Regions from separate parts of the Arthrobacter sp. LAPM80 genome, predicted to be linked through region 3. Evidence: riboswitches for the same ligand, from Rfam matches in the RefSeq annotation. Region 3 holds a riboswitch; each other region holds the start of a gene.

The links. A riboswitch is a leader RNA that binds a small molecule or an ion and turns the genes downstream of it on or off. The one in region 3 is predicted to bind cyclic di-AMP.
Region 1: linked by a shared signal. The riboswitch ahead of AAGW05_RS02615 (NlpC/P60 family protein) and the one ahead of AAGW05_RS14070 (M23 family metallopeptidase) in region 3 are both predicted to bind cyclic di-AMP.
Region 2: linked by a shared signal. The riboswitch ahead of AAGW05_RS12730 (hypothetical protein) and the one ahead of AAGW05_RS14070 (M23 family metallopeptidase) in region 3 are both predicted to bind cyclic di-AMP.

What each region holds. Positions count from the first base shown of each region.
Region 1 is NZ_JBCHVD010000002.1:52,351-58,768, reverse strand. Features, by position in the region: gene AAGW05_RS02640 (molybdopterin molybdotransferase MoeA) at 1-590, opposite strand, end outside; gene AAGW05_RS02635 (DUF6457 domain-containing protein) at 598-939, opposite strand; gene AAGW05_RS02630 (molybdenum cofactor guanylyltransferase) at 943-1,605, opposite strand; gene AAGW05_RS02625 (hypothetical protein) at 1,788-2,144, shown strand; gene AAGW05_RS02620 (hypothetical protein) at 2,172-2,453, shown strand; gene AAGW05_RS02615 (NlpC/P60 family protein) at 2,588-3,382, opposite strand; cyclic di-AMP (ydaO/yuaA leader) riboswitch at 3,387-3,588, opposite strand; gene AAGW05_RS02610 (M23 family metallopeptidase) at 3,740-4,546, opposite strand; cyclic di-AMP (ydaO/yuaA leader) riboswitch at 4,549-4,771, opposite strand; gene AAGW05_RS02605 (metal-dependent transcriptional regulator) at 5,116-5,811, opposite strand; gene serC (phosphoserine transaminase) at 6,038-6,418, shown strand, end outside.
Region 2 is NZ_JBCHVD010000011.1:98,839-105,256, forward strand. Features, by position in the region: gene AAGW05_RS12695 (hypothetical protein) at 357-758, shown strand; tRNA gene AAGW05_RS12700 (tRNA-Ser) at 809-898, opposite strand; gene AAGW05_RS12705 (DNA glycosylase AlkZ-like family protein) at 968-2,137, shown strand; gene AAGW05_RS12710 (hypothetical protein) at 2,147-2,518, opposite strand; gene tadA (tRNA adenosine(34) deaminase TadA) at 2,602-3,072, opposite strand; gene upp (uracil phosphoribosyltransferase) at 3,122-3,760, shown strand; gene AAGW05_RS12725 (SUMF1/EgtB/PvdO family nonheme iron enzyme) at 3,742-4,014, opposite strand; gene AAGW05_RS12730 (hypothetical protein) at 4,088-4,828, opposite strand; cyclic di-AMP (ydaO/yuaA leader) riboswitch at 4,832-5,025, opposite strand; gene AAGW05_RS12735 (MarR family winged helix-turn-helix transcriptional regulator) at 5,229-5,756, shown strand; gene AAGW05_RS12740 (MFS transporter) at 5,757-6,418, shown strand, end outside.
Region 3 is NZ_JBCHVD010000014.1:80,576-86,993, reverse strand. Features, by position in the region: gene AAGW05_RS14080 (DUF3105 domain-containing protein) at 1-570, shown strand, start outside; gene AAGW05_RS14075 (hypothetical protein) at 600-845, shown strand; gene AAGW05_RS14070 (M23 family metallopeptidase) at 914-1,606, opposite strand; cyclic di-AMP (ydaO/yuaA leader) riboswitch at 1,738-1,939, opposite strand; gene AAGW05_RS14065 (hypothetical protein) at 2,433-2,717, opposite strand; gene AAGW05_RS14060 (LysR family transcriptional regulator) at 2,821-3,774, opposite strand; gene AAGW05_RS14055 (TDT family transporter) at 3,881-5,068, shown strand; partial or broken gene AAGW05_RS14050 (STAS domain-containing protein) at 5,835-6,418, shown strand, end outside.

The DNA of each region.
Region 1 (6,418 bases), on a different contig from region 3:
GGCTCGGGGATGCCCGAGGCCACGACCTCGTCTCCCGTCAGGACAATTTTCACAGCAGGTTTGCCGAGCACGTTGAGCTCGTCCAGGCCGCCAAGGGCGGCAAGGGCAATGTGGGCCGGGTTGAGGGTGGTGCCGGCCTTGACCAGGAGTTCATCGGAAGCCGCCTCCTGGGCTGCGGGCCGTATGTGTTGGCCGTTTTTCGGTTCCCCAGGGCGGGCCCTCTCGCCGCGCACCAGGACAGGCAGGCCGTCCTCGTCTGTGGAAAGCGTGCCGGATTCGCTGCGCAGCACCGACTTCGCACCACGTGGAATAAGTCCGCCCGTGACGATGGGCACGGCCTGCCCGGGGCTCAGCTGCGCGCCCGGTTCGGCGAGAATCCAGGGCGGGCTGCCCGCAACGGCCCAGCCGTCCATGGCCGAGGAGGCATAGTGGGGCATGGCGTGGCGCGAATAGACGTCGCCGGCGAGGATCCGGCCCACGGCCGAGGCCAGCATGATGGGGTGTGCGGGCAGCGGCAGGGCCACGTCCCACGCCCGTTCGCGCGCTTCCTGCCACGAGTGCGGGAGAACCGTTTCGGCGTGCTCCACCATGGAAACGCTAGTTTCCTGTTGGTGTTTCGGCGGTTTCCGGGGCCGTTTCCGTGGCCCCGGCTTCGGCGGACACCGCCGGCGCAGGCACCTCGGCGGCTGCCAGCGCCTTCGCCATCCCCAGCGCCGCCTTCATGGCCGCGGCATCACTGGCCTGGCCCGATCCGGCGGCCAAGCCAGCGGCGAGTCCGGCAACGAACGTCGTCAGCGGGGCTGCGGGGCGCACGATCGAGTGCGCGGCCACACCAGCCAGGTTCAGCACGGCGTGGACGTCCACGTCGATGTCGGCAATTTCAAAGGCCTCCAGCAGCTTCCGTGTCCACGCCTGCAGAACCTCGTCTTGATTTTCCAACTGTCAGCCTTCCGCGTCGGCCGTCCCCGCGCCAATCCCCTGCGCGCGGGCGTCAGCCCAAGTGTCAATGTCAGCCGTCAACCCCGAAGGCACGGCGCATTCCTTGATGTTCACACTAGCAACCAGGGAGAAAACAGAAGCATTCTCCAGCCGTTGGGTCTTGCGCGCCGCATCGGAGGCCTCACGCAGCACCGCAAGCGGATAGATGGCGGCCAGCGGCTGCCGGCGGCCATCCGCAACAGCCATGACGCCCTCCCCCGCAGCACACCCGGGGAGTTCGGCGGCGAGCAGCTCCGCGAGCTCCCCCGCATGCGGCATGTCGCACGCAAGCACGAGCACATACCCGCCGCTGCCCGGCAACGCCGCAACGCCTGCCGCAATGCCCGCCGCCGGTCCGGAATATGGCGGATCCTCCTGCACTGCCGCCACCCCCGCAACCGTCTGGGCCGTGGCAAGCCACTGGGCGATGCTGCCAACGGGACCCACGACGGCGATCCCAAGTTGGGCGGCGAGCGGGACATGGGCGGTCCCGGCCTGGGCGGCGATCACCCGCGCCGCGGCGTCGACGGTGCGGGCAAGAAGTGTCTGACCGTCGAGCATGAGCCCTGCCTTCGGGACGCCATTAAGTCTGCGGGACAGTCCGCCGGCAAGGATCAGCGCCTGCATGCGGTTCCAGTGGAAGTCTTCATGCCTGCCATGCTATCCGGCGGTGCGGGACGCGTTTCCCACTGCCGGAATAAAACCTCGCCATCTGCTGCGCACCTTGGAGCCATCAGGAGCACCGCAACACCACATGTGCCCGCAGCGAGGATGGTCTGGAAATCGGCTATGAAAACGTCCCAGTCGACATGATCTGCGCGGCAAACTCCGTCTCCCCGGACGGTCTTCAACTACTTCGGCACCAAGGAAGGCGCCTACTCAAGCCACTGCCCACCATCGTCGGACAGCTCCACGGCGTCGAGGAAATGCTGTGGGTCATCACCATGTACCTCCTTGCCTCGACCATCATGCTTCCCATTTTTGGCAAGCTGGGCGGCATGGCACAGGACATGACGTGGCTGATCATTGGCCGCGGCATCCGGGGGTTGGGCGGCGGCTTGATGCTCACGGACGGCGTCTTCGCCCTGTCATTCGTGGCCGGCATGGCCACGCTGGCACTCACCTCAACACTGCCTGCACTTGTGGCCACGTGGGGGCACCAATAAGACTGAAACTCTCCGCAGATCATCAGCATGGGCATCGACAAGTACAAGTGGCTGCCCCTCGCCGCCCTGTCCTTCGTGGCCGGCGCCCTGGTGCTGATCGTCCAGAAACAGTTCCCCAATCCCCAGCTCGGCATGGCCACGGCCTCCAGCAACTACTTCCGGCAGATCGGCGCGGCCCTGGGCTCCGCCGTCGTCGGCAGCTTGTTGGCGACCCCCCTTGCCACGCTTCTAACGCCTGGTGCCGTTGTTGATCCTGGCATCCGTCCTGCTGCTCTTCGTCAAGGAAATCCCGCCGCCCAGCACCCTTGACCCCTAACCCCGGGGGGTCCTAAAGTCGGCGGGGCCTAACCTGCACAGTGGCCGCCCCAACCGGGCGGCCATGGTGCGGGGGTTAAATAAATGAACCCCGTCCGAGGACGGGGTTCATTGGGGTAAAGACGTTCTTAGTGACCCATTGCAATGAAAACGGGACCTGAACCGACGTTGACGGAGAAGACTGCGGTCGTGCCGCCGCCCCATCCACCGTGTACGGCCTGGCCGTTGCCAATGTAAACAGCGATGTGAGCCATGCCCATGCCGCCATCTGCGTAGTAGATCAAGTCACCGGGCTGGGCTTGGCCCTGGGAAACCGTGCGGCCCAGGCTCAGGTAGCCGGCGGGCCAGCCGTGGAAGTTGATTCCAGCGGCAGCCAGGGAGTTGCTGGCAAGCGCGGTGCAGTCCTGGCCAACGCCAAGCTGAGCCAAGGCTGCGCTGGCAATGGTGGCGCCAATTCCGCTTGCAACTGCAGGCTTGGGAGCAACCTCAGGGTTGCTGGTGGTTACAGTCGGAGCTGCTGCGGCTGCCGGTGCCGGTGCCGGTGCAATTTCTGCAACCGGTGTCACTGCAACGTCGCTGCTCTGTGCCTCTACAACTGCCGGCGCTTCAACAACGGGAGCCGGGGTGGAGGTGATTGCGGGGGTGGCGAAGGAGATCTTCACCGTGGATGCTGCCGTGATGGTGGAAGCAAGTTCCGTCTTCAGGTTCAGCGTGGTTGCACCGTCTGAAGCGCGCTCCACAGTGGGAGTAGCCGCGTTTGCTGCGATGCCGGACGTAAGGACCAAGCCGGAAGCTGCTGCGATAACAGCAGCCTGGCGACCAACCCCGCCGACATTGGAGCTGACGGCTTTCGTGAGGGTGGACATCGTGCCGGTCTTAACAACCTCGGCGCGGTGGCGCCCAAGGGCAGTGTTTGAAGCCAAGAAGGATTCCTCTCCCAATGCCTGCGAGGTAAGCTGTCGGATTCGGATGGGAGTCACCCGGTCGCTCCACGTTTCAAGGCACAGGGAATTGCTTCCCTAAAACTGTGACTGAACGCTTCGCGGCTTCACCCCAAGGATTTCGCACGTGATGCGAAACCCGATTATTGGTTCCCCCGCCCCTGCCAGACGATTGATACGAACGGACCATGAGTAGTGGCAGAGCTAGGCAATCCACTCACGGGCGCCGGCTTGATTCGAAGCTGGCGCGATTACGACGGTACAACAGATTTTTCGCAATGTCACGTTCAGGTCACGGTTCTGTGACTAAGTCGTAATCTAAATCAGCCTGTGGAGGAATTAAAGCCAGCCCATGGGATCGATGGTCTCGTCATTGACGATGACCTCGAAGTGAAGGTGGGGGCCGGTCGATGCGCCGGTGGAGCCACTGAGCCCGACCGCGTCGCCACGTTCAACCTTTTGACCAACCTTGACCAAGTTGCTGCTCATGTGGTTGTAGGAGGTTGAGAGCCCGTTGCCGTGGTCGATCACCACGCGGTTGCCACCGCCGTAGCTGTGCCACCCCGAGAAGGTGACGGTTCCGCCGGCGGCTGCAAGCACATCGGTGCCGCTCGCAACGGCAAAGTCCTGACCCGTATGGTGCTCATCAACCTGGCCCGTAATGGGGCTGATCCGGTCGCCGAACGGCGAGGTTGGCGTGAGCACCTTCAGCGGGGCCGACAGGGTTCCCTTGGCGGCCTGGGGCGTGACCTTGGAGGCATTGACCTTCAACGTTTCCTTGAGCCGGCCATCCGGGTTCAACGCGCTGGTGATGCCGGGAGCGGCAAAAGTAATGGGAATCTCGGCTGAGGCAGACACAACGGTTTCCACCGAGGACGCCGTCGAAGCCTGGAAAGAGGGGGCTTCCACAGCCTGACCCGAAGGCAGCGTGACCGCGAGCACCAGACCGGTTGCGGCCATGGCTACGCCAACTTTTTGACCTGCACCGCTGGCGGCCCCAGCACGCAGAAGCTGGGCCACTGAATTATTGGGAACTGCTGCACGCTCCACAGCAAGGGCTTCACGGCGACCGCCGGGCACCACGGTGAGCTCATGAGTCACCGGCGACGACGCACGACGGCGTCCCCGCTGTTTAACCTCTGACACTAAAAACCTCTCTGTATGGCACCTGCGAAGTTAGCTGTCGGATTCGGATCAGAGAGTCTTGCTTTTGATCCGGCCCATGCTTTGGCACACGGCGTCCCGTGGCGCAATGGAATGCGTCCAGGATTCGTGCGGCTTCAAGTGTGGGCTTCACCCCAAGGCAGACTGGGCTGTCTGCCAAAAGTGGTTCCCCCGCCCCTGCCTCATTGATTATTGTCCGTTCCGCGAAGGCAAGGTTCGGTGTCGCGGAACGGTAACGCTTTGGTTACAGCGTCAGATAGTTACTATACGGTACAGGCGGTAAACGTAACAATTCCGTTACCTAGAGTGTCAATAGTGTCCTGTCAAATCCCGTGGGCCCAACGCTGACCGAAAAGACAGTTGACAGGACCGGCGTCGGCCCTGATAGGGCAACTCCGACGGGCGCGGGCAAGGCCAACGGGCCTCGCCAACACGGACGGTTCAGGAATGGCCCGGGCACGCAACAGGCCCGGCTTGTGCCAGCCGGGCCTGCAACAACAACGGTCACTCGCGACAGGGCCAGTGCAGCCCGAGTCGCGCGAAACCGCTTGTCAGCTCATGGAGACAAACACATGCGAGGCGACTTCCGGCGGCAGTTCCAGTGCTCCCTCGATGTCAGGCACGCGCACCGAGATGTAGTCGCCCACCTGTGCGAGGGAGATTCGGGCCCCCGGGCGCAGACCGCCCTCGTCGAGCTGCTGGAGCAGTTCCGGATCCACCTGGATGCGCTCGGAAAGCCTGTGAATAACGACTTCCTGCCCTGGCGCATACGTGGCCATGGCGTCAACCAATGTGACCAATCCCGCAGCAAAATTGGGCGAAATCTCTCCGCCCAGTTCCTCAAGGCCGGGGATCGGGTTGCCATACGGGGACTCGCTGGGTTGGCCCAACAGCTCATAGAGGCGTCGTTCAACGCGCTCGCTCATGACGTGTTCCCAGCGGCAGGCTTCCTCATGGACATAAGCCCATTCCAGGCCGATGACATCGGAGAGGAGGCGTTCTGCCAGCCGGTGCTTGCGCATGACGCGTGTGGCTTTGTCCCGGCCTGTGGGGGTCAGTTCCAGGTGCCTGTCGCCGGAGACGATGACCAAACCGTCACGTTCCATCCGTCCGATGGTTTGAGAAACGGTGGGCCCTGAGTGGTGCAGGCGCTCGGCGATGCGCGCCCGCAGGGCAACAATGTTCTCTTCTTCCAACTCCAGGATGGTCCGCAAATACATTTCGGTCGTGTCAATCAGATCAGCCACGTCAGCATCCTCCTGTTAATTGGGGTTTTTGGGCAAGGACTTTCGTGTCTACGTTAGCCTGATTGCCGCGAAACCCGGTAAACCCGCATCCGAGGCAACCACTGTAAGGCAGTGAATATTTCCCACCGACCGGACACTTTTCCGCTTAGGGCCCGGTCTACGGCAGAATTGACACCAGCCCTTGGCAACCAATGAAACTTCCATCGCTTAATTTTTGGAGCAACTCGTGAGCGAATCCACGCCCCTCACCATTCCCGCCAACCTCCTCCCGGCCGACGGCCGCTTCGGCGCCGGCCCGTCCAAGGTCCGTGCCGAGCAGGTTGCAGCACTCTCCGAAGCCGGCTCCACACTCCTTGGCACCTCCCACCGCCAGGCCCCCGTGAAGAACCTTGTGGGCGATGTCCGCAGCGGCCTAAAGCAGTTCTTCGGCGCACCGGATGACTACGAAGTGATCCTTGGCGTTGGCGGCTCCACAGCATTCTGGGACGTTGCAACATTCGGTCTGGTTGAGAAGAAGGCCCAGCACCTGTCTTTCGGCGAGTTCGGCTCCAAGTTTGCCTCTGCCACCAACAACGCACCGTTCCTTGAGGCCTCCTCCATCATTACG
Region 2 (6,418 bases), on a different contig from region 3:
GCAGGTGACACTTCACCCATAGGCAAATGAGTGAGAAGGGAGAATATCGCATGATGTATGAATGGGACTATGGCATGGGTGCCTGGGCATGGGTGTGAATGGACCACGACCACATGGCCCCTACGGTACGCCCTATGACGAGGCCGAACGAATCATTAACGAACGATTTGCCCACGGGGAAATCGACGAAACGGAGTTGGCCGCGCGCCCGGCGGCTCTCAGACGTAAAGAATGACGTCACGGCCCTGAAACCAGCGACTGGTCCGTAAAAAGGCCACGCCAGGCGGCTGCGTCGAAGCCCTCGCACGGCTGGATGAGAAGCAGGAATTCGGTGCCGGGATTCTCCGCTAGCTGCGATGCCCCACGACGGCGCCAGCACGCCCGTCTGGGCCCCCACGGAAGCCCCGACACCTACGCAGGCCTCCGTTGAGCCGGCGGAACAAACATTCACGACGCCGGGCGGTTCCCTGAGCTTTACACACCCGGTCGCCTGGACCGTGACCCCTGTTGCAGATCAGCCCAATACGTACGTCATTACCGACGCCACCGGTGGCGAGCGCGCGACCTTGCGTGACAAGGTCGAAAGTCTGCCGTTCATGAGTGCGTCGATCGGCACGGACACCACCGAAAAAGCCGCCGTCATGGCGTCATTGACGCTCCATCCGGATAAAGTCCAGGCCGTGGGCTGTCTCGGAGCCAAGTACAAGTATCTGAAGCTAAACGGCATCCGCCCGCAAAACATATCCGCTCGGACATGACAAAGGCCCCTGCTTTCCTTCAAACAAAGGGAAGCAGGGGCCTTGCACATTGGCGGTGACGGTGGGATTTGAACCCACGTCAGGCTCTCACCTGAACAACATTTCGAGTGTTGCACCTTCGGCCGCTCGGACACGTCACCAACGCGTCAACCCTACCGGGTCAAACGCCACAACAAAAATCCGCGGTACCCATGGTGCAAGATAAGCATATGGACAACGCAGCACAACGTGCCTGGACCTGGCACAAACAAGGCCTTGACGGGTCACTTGCCGGCAGTAGTGCGGCTGATGTGTTGAGCCGGGCGGGCTGGGCCCGGTCGGTCGGCGGCGCCAATCCCTACCTGACGCTGTTCGCCCGCGCGGGCATCCGCAGGGAGCAGGCCGACGCCGATGTCGCTGCCCTGCGCATCCACGAACTTCCGACGGCGCGCGGCTGCACCTATGTGCTGGGCGAAGCGGACTACGCGTGGGCGTTGACGCTTGGCCAGGGCGCGGCGGAGGTGACGCTGAAGGTCCTGGACAAGCTCGACGTCGACCGGGCGGAAGTTGCGTCGTTGGAGGCGCAAACGTTGCAACTTCTCCAGGACGCCAAGGGCCCGCTTGACCCGAAGCAGCTCAAGGAGCAGCTGGGGGAAGCTGTCCGCAACCTGGGCGAGGAGGGCAAGAAGAAGGGCGCCTCCACAACACTTCCCACGGTGCTGGGCCTATTACAGGCCGACGGGCGCATCCGACGGGTTCCCGTCAACGGCCGGCTCGACCAGCAGCGCTACTCCTACACTGCGTGGGGCCTGCCGCCCGCCACTGAATCGGGGGAGGATGCCCGCTCAAGGCTTATGGCGAACTACCTGGCCTGGACAGGCGGGGCCACGCTCAAGCAGACGCAGTGGTTCACTGCCTTCACCGTGGCGCAAACCAAGGCCGCGCTGGGAGCCGCGGGCGCCGTCGAACATGACGGCCTGTGGATGCTGGCGGCCGACGTTGCCGAAGCGGAGGATTTCAGCTCCCCCCAGGACGAGCAAATCCAGCTGCTCGCAGGAACCGACGCCCTGTTCCTGCTGCGACGCAACGCCGCGGACCACTTTGCCGAAGACGATCGGGATCGCCAGCTGCTCAGTTCCAAGCTTGCCCTGCAGGCCGACCTGCCCGACCACCCCATCGTGGACCGCGGGCGGATCATCGGCCTGTGGCAGTACGATCCCGGCGAGGAACGCATCGCCCATTGGCTTTTCAACAAGGCCAGCGACGCCGTGAAGCAAAGAATCCAGGACGTCGAGGCCTTCATTCGCGAGGACCTGGGCGACTTCCGCTCCTTCAGCCTGGATTCGCCGTCGAGCAGGCAAAAGCGGATCGACGCCCTCAACGCCGCATCGAGGGAATAACCGGCCGGATTACTGCTCCGTTGCGCGCCAGAGGATCGGTTCGCCCATGCTGACTGTCATCTCGCCCCACTCGGGCCCGCCGTCGCCGAGCGTGTACGGCTGCAGGATGCTCAGGGCGATCCCATCTGCGTGTTCCGCGGCGAAATGGACGGCGTCGGTGTGCTGGTTGCTGAGCGAAACGTCCGAAACCACGATAGCGTCATCTTCGTCCGGCTCCGCCATGAGGTAGATCGGCTCGCCATCGGTGCCGATCGCGGCGGCAAAGGGGAAGAATTCGCCGTACTTTTCAAGGCATTGTTCCGCAAAGGGCATGGCGATGTTCAGCAATGCACCCAAGTCTTCCTGGGCCGCCTCGGATGTGGTGTCGCGCCATGATGCCATTTTTTCCCCTGAGATTGGTCGGAGCCCTGTCAACGGGTTCGTCAGAAGACGTTACAGCAGGGAATCTTCGCTGCGGCGGCCGGCTAGCGGCGGTGTCCGCCAAAGAAGTCGGTCAGCAGCACGGCGCACTCGTCCTCGCGCACGCCGGGGAACACCTCAACCCAGTGATTTAGCCGACGCTCGCGCAACACGTCAAAAACCGATCCCGCAGCGCCCGCCTTCTCATCCCACGCCCCAAAAACGACGCGCGGAATCCTCGCCAGCACGATCGCCCCGGCACACATGGTGCAGGGCTCAAGCGTGACCACGAGGGTGCAATCGGCCAGCCGCCACGAACCCAATTTCGCCGCGGCTTCGCGGATCGCGACCACCTCGGCATGGGCCGTCGGATCCCCGTGCGCCTCACGTTCGTTGCGTCCCAAACCCAGGACCTCGCCGTCGGGTCCAAGCACGACGGCGCCGATCGGCACATCGTCGGTCGTCAAGGCGCGCCGGGCTTGCGCAAGGGCAAGGCCCATCCATTGGGCATGCAAAGCCGTGGTGGTTGTCTCCATGGGGGGGAAATCATGTGTGTTGGGCACGGCTCAATGGTAGCTTTTATTCATGCGCGTACTGGTTGCGGATCATCCGCTGATTGCCCACAAGTTGACTGTCCTGCGGGACAAGACCACCCCGTCACCGATTTTTCGGCAGCTGACAGAGGAACTTGTCACCCTCTTGGCGTACGAAGCGACACGTGAAGTCCGTGTTGAGCCCGTCAATATCGAGACACCCGTGACCTCCACCATTGGCACCGGCCTGGTCAAGCCCACCCCCCTGGTCGTGCCGATCCTGCGCGCCGGACTGGGCATGCTCGAAGGCATGACCCGCCTGCTGCCCACCGCAGAGGTTGGCTTTCTTGGCATGGCTCGCAACGAGGAAACCCTCGAGGCCATCACCTATGCCGAGCGTCTCCCCGAGGACCTCACAGGCCGCCAGGTCTACGTCCTTGACCCTATGCTGGCCACCGGGGGAACCCTGATCGAGGCGTTCAACTTCCTCTTTGCCCGCGGCGCTGCGGACATCACCTGCATCTGCCTCCTGGCAGCCCCGGAAGGCCTGGCCAGGCTCGAGGCCGCCCATGGCGGGCGGGACAACGTCCACGTTGTCCTTGCCTCCATTGACGAAGGCCTCGACGAAAACTCCTACATCGTGCCGGGCCTCGGCGACGCCGGCGACCGTCTCTACGGCGTCGTGGACTGATCCCCAATAGCTCCCACCGCTGGCAAGCTCGCGGCGGGTCCCGACGGCTCCCCGGGCCGCCTTGAAACCCACATCCTCCAGCACGGCGTCGGGGGCGCTGACGCGGCGTAGCGGGCCGTGTCCGCGTAGTCCCAGCACCCTTCCCAGACATTGCAGATCACATCAAACAAGCCGTACCCATTGGGTTCCTTACCGGCAACGGGATGCGGTCCCTCAACCGCATCGGCCGCCGTCCATTGCGGTGCGCCACGCATCGTGATGGTGCCGCCGGGGGCCCAGCAGGGTCGGCGATTCGCCACCGGTCATGCCCAGCCGCTTGGAAAGGTTTTAGTACCAGCCCACGGATTCGGAGTGTCCCCAGGCGCCGCAGGGCGAACCGTAGCGGCCCTCGATGTAGCTCAGGCCCCAGCGAATCTGGGTCTTGTAGTTGGTGGCCCAGTCGCTGCCGGTGCTGTCCATCTTGTTGGCAGGCAGTGACTGTGCGATGCCATAGGCGCCGCTGGAGGCATTTTCGGCCGACGTGAGCCAGCTGGATTCGCGCTCCCAGAGCCGGGTCAGGCAGCTCATCTGGTCGGCACCCCAGCCAAAGGAAGCCAGTTGGCTTGAGGCGTAAGCCTGGGCTCCAGCGGGATCGTCAACCGCAACGGGGGCCGGGGCGGGAGCCGCGGACGGTTTCGGGGCAGTCTCGGGCTTGACGTCGTTGGACTGGACCTTGACGGGGGCATTGGTGGGTGACGGGTTCGATGAGACAGAGAGCCCCGGGAAGCTGATGGCTGCATTGGCCGGAGCCGTGACTGCAGAGGCTGCCGAATCGTTGCCGACAGAGGAAACAAGGCTCGTCATGCTCGGATCACCGGAAGCGCCCACCTGCTGGGCCACGGCCCCGGCGCCCACAAGCGCGCCGACGACGGCCACAGCCGCCATGCATTTTGCCGTAGCCGAGACCGTGGAACTGGCTCCGGCAATCCCGGCGGCGTGGCTTCCGGGACGGGCGGATGCGAGTCCAAAAATGGACGGGCGGCGGACTGGTTCTGCGCGGCGGCGGCCGCGCTGGGGTGCATTGGACATGAAGGAGCCTCTCTACGCCTGCGAGGTGAGCTGTCGGGAACGGACTAGAGAATCCGGTCGGCACCACCGCGGGCAGCAATGATCGCTGCTGTCGGTGTGCCGGCTTAACCCCAAGGGCTTCCATTGTGGAAGGGCCCGCAAAGATTGGGTCCCCCGTCTCTGCCATGGATGTGGAGGGAGATGGGCGGCGGCAGAGCTCGGCGATCCGTCCATCGGTGCCAAGAACCGTAGTTGGTTCGGTCGGCACTTTTGCCAGCGTAACTGAAACGACATAGGATGTCACATTTTGGTAACGCTGTTTGTATCAAGGGTGCGCGACCTTCGGTTTACTTAGCATTGCTAACGATCTAGAATGGTGATTCGAAGATACCAAACTTCTGACCTAGGCAGCTGAGCGGCGATGACTGAAACCTCCCCAACCGAATCCTCCCCGCAATGTACGACGGCGGGCCCCGCGCAGGCCGCCACCGTCACCCCTGCGGAGGGTGGCGGTAGGCGAAAGCCCGCGAAGACGATCGGCTCCGGACCGCTTGCGGCGGAACTGCGGGTGGCTGTCATGCGCACCTCCCGGCGGCTGCGTGCCGAAGCGGCGTCAAGGGAGATCAGCCCCGGCCAGTATTCAGTCCTGGCCTCCATCATGGAAGGGCCCCGGACAGTGGGAGGGCTTGCCGCGGCGGAACAGATCCAGGCCCCGTCCATGACGCGGATAGTCAACGCCCTCGCGGCGGCCGGCTTTGTCAGCCGTGAAGAGAATCCGGAAGACAAGCGCCAGGTACTGGTGCGAATTACGGATACAGGGGCAGCAGCCCTGCTGCGGGCTCGCTCCAAGCGAACGGCCTGGCTGGCAAAGCGGGTGGCTTCACTCACCCCGGAGGAACGGGCCACCCTCCATGACGCGGCCCTGATCCTGCAGGCGATGAGCGTCTAAATGAATTCAATGTTCCGTGCCCTGAAAGTATTCAACTACCGGCTCTGGGTGGCCGGGGCATTTGTGTCCAATATTGGCACGTGGATGCAGCGCGTTGCCCAGGATTGGCTGGTGCTGACGGTCCTGACCCACAACTCGGGCACGGCGGCCGGCATTACCACGGGCCTGCAATTCCTGCCGATTATCTTCCTTGGACCGTATGCGGGGGTACTGGGGGACCGGGTCAACAAACGCAAGCTGCTGCTCGTGACCCAGATGGGAATGGGTTTTTGTGCGCTTTTGTTAGGAATTTTGGTCGTCACGGGGACTGTACAACTGTGGCATGTTTATGTATTGGCGTTCCTGTTGGGGGTTGCCAGTGCCTTCGACGCCCCGTCACGGCAGGCGTTTGTCTCCGAAGTCGTCGCGAAGGAGGACGTGCCCAACGCCGTCGCGCTTAATAGTGCCTCCTTCAACCTGGCCCGTCTCGCAGGCCCTGGCATTGCGGGCCTCGTGATTGCACTGGTGGGTACAGGGCCGGCATTCCTGCTCAACGCTGCCAGCTTTGCGGCGGTGATTTTTTCACTGTGGAGAATGCGCGTCAGCGAGCTGGCCCCGGTTGTGCGCGTGCCGCGGGCGAAGGGGCAGATCCGCGAGGGGCTTGTTTATATCCGGCAGCGGCC
Region 3 (6,418 bases):
CGGAGCAAGCAACGTAAACGAAACATGTTTATCTACGGCGGCTTTGGCCTGCTGGCCATCGCCGTCATCACCATCGTCACGTTCGTCGTCACCGGCTCAGTTCAGACCCGAACTGCCACGGAGGAGGCCGCCAAGAAGCCCATCGCCGGCGTCGAGACCTACTCGAACCTGACCCGCAACCACATCCAAACTCAGGTGGGCTACCCGCAGGTCCCCGGAGTCGGCGGGGACCACTCGCCGACCTGGACGAATTGCGGCATATACCCGGAACCCGTCAACGAAGAGCGGGCCGTCCACTCCCTTGAACACGGCGCAGTGTGGATCACCTACAAGCCCGGTCTCTCCCCAGCAGATCTGGGAACGCTGACAACACTGGTCAAGAACAAGCCTTATGTCCTGCTCAGTCCCAACCCGGACCAGGCCTCCGCTGTAACCGCCTCCGCGTGGGGAATTCAGCTCAACGTCCCGAACACCGGGGATATCCGCCTGCCCAGCTTCATCAAGGCGTATGCCATGGGCCCTCAAACACCCGAACCTGGGGCAGCCTGCTCCGGCGGCACCAACGGCTGACCCCACCACACCCCTTAGGAGACACCCCCATGAGCAACAACCTCCCTGGCAGCGACGCTGCGAAGGACTACCGCCACCACCGCTTTTTGGTCCGAATGGGACAACTCATCATAGCCGTCGGGATCCTGGTGGGACTCTCCCACTGGATCGCCCACGTCGCCATCACTGGGGGCCCACCCGGCATCCAAGACCTCTTCATCGGCTATCCCACCGCCGCAGTCCTCATGATCCTCGGAGCCGTTCTTGCCGGACGGGCCACTCCCAAGAAACGCTGACGGATGACCAGAGAGGCCGGCTGCCTGGTGGCAGTCGGCCTCACCGGCGTTTGGCGCCGTGGAGTTGGCTAGAGGTACGGGGCAGGATTGACAGTTTGGCCATTTTCCATTACTTCGTAATGCAGGTGGCAGCCGGTGGAATTCCCTGTTGTTCCGACGCCGGCAATCTGCGCACCAGCACCGACCGTCTGGCCAACGCTGACAGCGATGCTATTCAAGTGGTTGTACGTGCTCTGAATACCGCCACCATGGTCAACAACAATGCGGTTGCCGCCACCGTACTGGCTCCAGCCCGCCTCCGTCACCGTGCCAGCACCAGCGGCGAACACCGCAGTTCCGCATGCAGCACCAAAGTCAATACCTGTATGCATTTCCGCCGCCGCGCCTGTCAACGGATTGGTGCGGTATCCAAATGGAGAGGTCACCGTCAAAACGGCCAGAGGCGCGCGCAGCCCGGCGGCCGCTTGAACAGCCGGGGCTTGCTCCGGGGCTTGTGGCGCAGCCGCGCCCAACAGCGCGGACTGATCTGTAGCGGCGGGCTTTACCGTATCAGCGAGCGAGACCGGAGGTGCAGGCTTGCTTGACACCAAGGGCCTGGCAAAAGTCACCACAACATCCTTGTCGGCAATCACTGCCGGCTGCGGCGTTGTCGCAGCCGCAGGAGCCCCTGCGGTGACGGCCGGTGCCAAGCGGTGGGATTCGGCGTGTGCCACCGGCAAAGCAGTCAGGGCAATGGCGCCTACTACCGCGACGATACCCATCTGTTTGCGGCCTACGCCGCCTCTGAATCTCGACTCGATTCCCGGGGCCCAATGGCGCCCCGGCAATGCTGGCGAAGATTTGGTGGGCGTGGCTCTACGGCGGCCATGCTGGGGTGCGGCAGACAAAATGGCAATCCTCTCGACGCCGGCGAAGTTAGCTGTCGGATTCGGACGAGGTGCCTGCCCGGCCCGCCCAACACACGCATGTGAGATCCATGATGTGTCAGGTGGACTTCACCCCAAGGCGCACTATGGCGCCGATGGTGGTTCCTCCGCCCCCGTCAAGAAGCTCAATAGTCGTGGCCCGCCGACGGGGTTTGGCGAAGCGGCCCACAAACATACCCGTTTGGGGCATGTATTTTTATTAGCTTAGCGGACATCGAGCCAAAAGTTATAACTTCGTTACCTATTAATTGTGGGCACCATTGCCATCGTCAGTTTCTCCAGAGTCCCAGCCAAGGCAGTGCATACTCTCGCCTCTTGCGGTCCAGTAGAATAACGGCTAGCTCAGGTACCGGCCGCCGATAAGGAAAAATGAACCTTAACCCCGCACCAGTAATGCCGTACTGGATCGCTGAGAATCAACGCAACCTACCAGTCACACCCCACGACAGGCGGCCCTTGTGGCAGCCACAAGATTCCATTTTGGTCCCGTTTAATGGCCTACCTTCAAAGCCCCAACACCAATACTGGCTAACTAACACGCATCCACTAAAACGGCGGCCATGAATCCTGGGACGGTTCAGTTCCCGCATCTCATCGTGACAACAAGATCGGCAGCCTATACACTATCTCCGCTGTGTGGGCGGGGAATCTCTTTAAGAGATCAGCACCAGCCTCGGCCAAGGCTGGTATCGGCTGGGGCTTCCACCTCGATAACCGATGGAGACCGGCGGATCCAATCTTCACCGCTCCACTGGCTATGTCCGGCCACCAAAACGGCGGCCATCTGGAACCTGCTGGCGTTGTGGACGCGGACAAAAAGCACTTCTGAGACGGCGGGGACCAAGGCACCCTTGGTTTCGGCCAGGTTCTTCTGACGGTTAGCGGCAAATCGTGCTGTGGCTGCTGGCAGAAAGGTGCGGATCGGTGAGGTCCGCACCTGTGCCAAGTAAGACTCGAAATCGACTGCTTTAGACAGCGCTTCCTACTTTTCTGCGACCATCGGGCGGGGGACGTTTTGATCACGCTCTTTGCTCCGAAGCCGCCGGGTCTCATACCTTCCGGCGGGTGCCGGATATTGGTAAAACGCTGGCGGCGATGGCTGTCAGGTCTCTGGCCGGCCCTAGAGGAGGTGAGCCGCCGGTCTGCCAGAGAGCAGTCAGTGTCCGGCGTAGGGGCAGACCGCGGACGGGGACGACGACGAGCCGGTGCAGGGCTAGGTCGTCACGGACGGCCAGTGCACTGAGCACGCCGGGGGCTGTGCCAGCGGCAATAGCGGAGCGGACGGCCGCTGTTGTTGATAATTCCACCAACGGTTCTGCTAGAGCCTCGGCTCCGGCGGTCGTGAGCAGGTGCTCAAGCACATCTCGGGTGCCGCTGCCGTGTTCCCGAGTCACCAGTGCTGTTGCTGCCAGTTCCCTTGTTGTGACGGGTGTCCGTCGCCTCGCCCAAGGATGCTCCGGCGCGACAACCAAGACCATGTCATCGTCTTGTACCGCGGCGGCGCTCAGGCCCGGGGGAAGGTGGGGGCTTTCGATGAAACCGAGGGTCGCCTGTCCGGAGCGGACCATAGCCACGGTGGATTCACTGTTGCCCACCGTCAATTCCACGACCGTGGGAGTGAGCCCCAGACTCTCCTGCTGCCGGCGCAGTGCGACCAGCCAGAGCGGCACAAGATGTTCAGCGATCGTCTGACTGGCTGCGACCTTCAGCTGACGAGCGGCGTCGGATCGGAGCGAGGCTATCCCAGCATCGAGCCGCTCCGCGGCGGCAAGGACCTCCGCAGCCCACCCCGCGACTAGAACACCGGCCTCTGTGAGGGTGGATCCCCTCGGGGTCCGGGTCAACAGCGCCGACCCGATCTGGGACTCCAGGGAACGCATCCGAGAGGAGACGGCCTGCTGAGAAAGCCCTAAGTGTTTCCCAGCAGCAGAGAGAGATCCTAGCTCATCAACTGAAGCGAGCATTTCCAAAGCGGAGAGCTCCGGTATCCGGGGGCTGAGCATTGAGGATTCTCCTTCAGAAAGAACGCTTGTGATACAAGTCAGGCTTGTAGCCTAACAAGTCTATGCCCCCTACTGCGGCAGCTCTAAGACCGGGATCATGGAAGACATGGGAACAATGCTACTGACCACCAACCAACACCACACCACACCACAGGCACTGCCCTTGGGAGGACGTACTACCGGCCGTCGTGTCCTGCGCCTGTTGGATAGGCCCTCTGACCTGTTTGCGAACCTGACCCCGAACTGGTTCGCATCCATCATGGGCACCGGGATCGTCGCGACTGCCGCTGCGACGCTTCCCTTGCAGTTCCCCGGCTTACGCACCGGCGCCACGCTCGTCTGGGCCCTCGCGTCATTGCTGCTTATCCTGCTGACCGCCGCGACAGGGGTGCACTGGCTCAGGCACCGAGAGACCGCCAAAAGCCACCACTCAAATCCTGTGATGGCGCATTTCTACGGCGCACCTCCGATGGCGCTGCTCACCGTCGGGGCCGGGACCCTGCTGCTGGGCAAAGATATCCTTGGCGAACAGCTGGCGCTCGGCATTGATGTAGTGTTGTGGACCGCCGGGACCGTACTAGGTCTGGCCAGCGCCGTCGCGATCCCGTATCTGCAGTTCACTCGTCATGAGGTCAAACAGGACAGCGCGTTCGGTGGCTGGTTGATGCCCGTGGTCCCACCGATGGTCTCAGCTTCTACCGGAGCGCTGCTGCTGCCCTACGTCCCGGCCGGACAGGCACGGATGACGCTGCTGATGGGCTGCTATGCGATGTTTGGAATGAGTCTACTGGCCTCGATCATCATTATCACCTTGATTTGGAGCCGGTTGGCCGAACATAAGATCGGGGCCGCTGCGGCAGTCCCCACTCTGTGGATCGTTCTGGGTCCACTAGGCCAGTCCATTACTGCCGCGAATCTGCTGGGCGGGAATGCCCACTTCGCCGTGTCCGGGACCCTAGCCCGGGCGATGGAAGCCTTCGGCGTCCTCTACGGGGTTCCAGTCCTAGGCTTCGCACTCATGTGGGCAGCCCTCGCAACCGCCATCACCATCCGCACCGCCCGCCAGGGCTTACCATTCTCCCTAACCTGGTGGTCCTTCACTTTCCCCATCGGAACCTGCGTCACCGGATTGACCGGCCTCGCTGCTCACACACACCTGGCCCTGTTCGAGTGGATGGCCGTCACCGGCTACGCCGTCCTGGTAACCGCCTGGATCATCGTCGCCGCCCGAACCTTCCACGGCAGTATCCTCGAAGGCACCCTTCTCCAGAAGCCCGCAACGATCACCCGGTAAGAGAACCCAAGGTTCCCCTCCGGAACAGATCCTAACTCAGCTTGGATCCGAGGTTTGGTTCTGCTGAAGTAAGACGTGCGCCACGAGGCGCTTGTTGTTCGAATGGAGGTGTGAGACCTCGGTCTGCTGGCACTCGTAGGTGCTGGTTGAAGCTGACGGCAGCCGGGCCCATGGGTTGATGGGTGGGGTGGGAGCAGCCGTGACGAAGTCGGAACGGTCCGGGATTCCTTGACGGGCAGGGTCTGGTGAGCGAGGCGGGAAGGTATACGTAAGGAACCGGTGTTGTTAAACCTCTTCAATCAGTGCCTGCTCAAATCAAGGAAATATGGGCAGGGGTGCGGTGCGTACCCGTTCTCTTCCACAGGTAGTGGGAGCGGCGGGGGACTCCTGGTTCGGTTTGCCTCGTTGGGGCCAGGAGATCACGGTGAAGGTCTACGGCGTAGCCGTGATGATGCCGCAGGGGTAAAGCCGGGTGCCTCACTCGCTGATCGAATGCAAGTGAACCAGGGAACCAGAATCCTCTCGTTCCGTGCCGCTGTGTTTTGGTGGGGCGGATAGACACTTTGCCTGTTGAAGGGCGTTTTTGGGGCGGAGCCGCCGTAGTAGTCCGAGGCAGGGAAAGCCGGCCACATGGCCAAGGGCGGCAGTGTGTCAGGTAGTGGAATCGTGTAAAGGGTTGGAGGTTCGCTGGTGAATATCGGTGATGACATGCGTGCACGCAGTAATGCGGCGTCGGTGTCAGTACAACGGATGCAGGTAAAGCTACATCAAGGCCTCCGGTGCCCGCACCCGGATCTCGACCTTCCTCGCGGGCGTGTTCCTGCTGATCCTGGTCGTCGCGTTGGGCGACATCGTTGCCTTGATCCCGATGGCTGCGCTGGTGGCGGTGATGATCTTCGTTTCAGTGGCCACCTTCGACTGGCACAGCATCAGGGCCTCCACCTTGCGAATGATGCCCAAGAGCGAAACCACGGTCATGCTCGCCACCGTGGTCTTCACCGTCTTCACCGTCGTCACCGACAACCTGGCCATCGGAGTGGGTGTGGGCGTGCTCACCGCCATGGTCCTGTTTGTCCAGCGCGTGGCTCACTTCGTCACGGTGAAGCGAAGTATCGAGGAACACTTCGGACAGCAAATCGCCAAGTACGAGGTGGTCGGTGAACTGTTCTTCGCCTCGTCCAACGACCTCTACACCCAGTTCGAGTATGCGCAGGATCCGAGCCCATCGTCATCGACATGTACAACTCGCACCTGTGGGATGCTTCCACGATCGCTGCAGTGGATGCCATCACCGAAAAGTACAAGAAGTACGGCAAGACCGTCGAAATCGAGGGTCTGAATGTGGCCAAT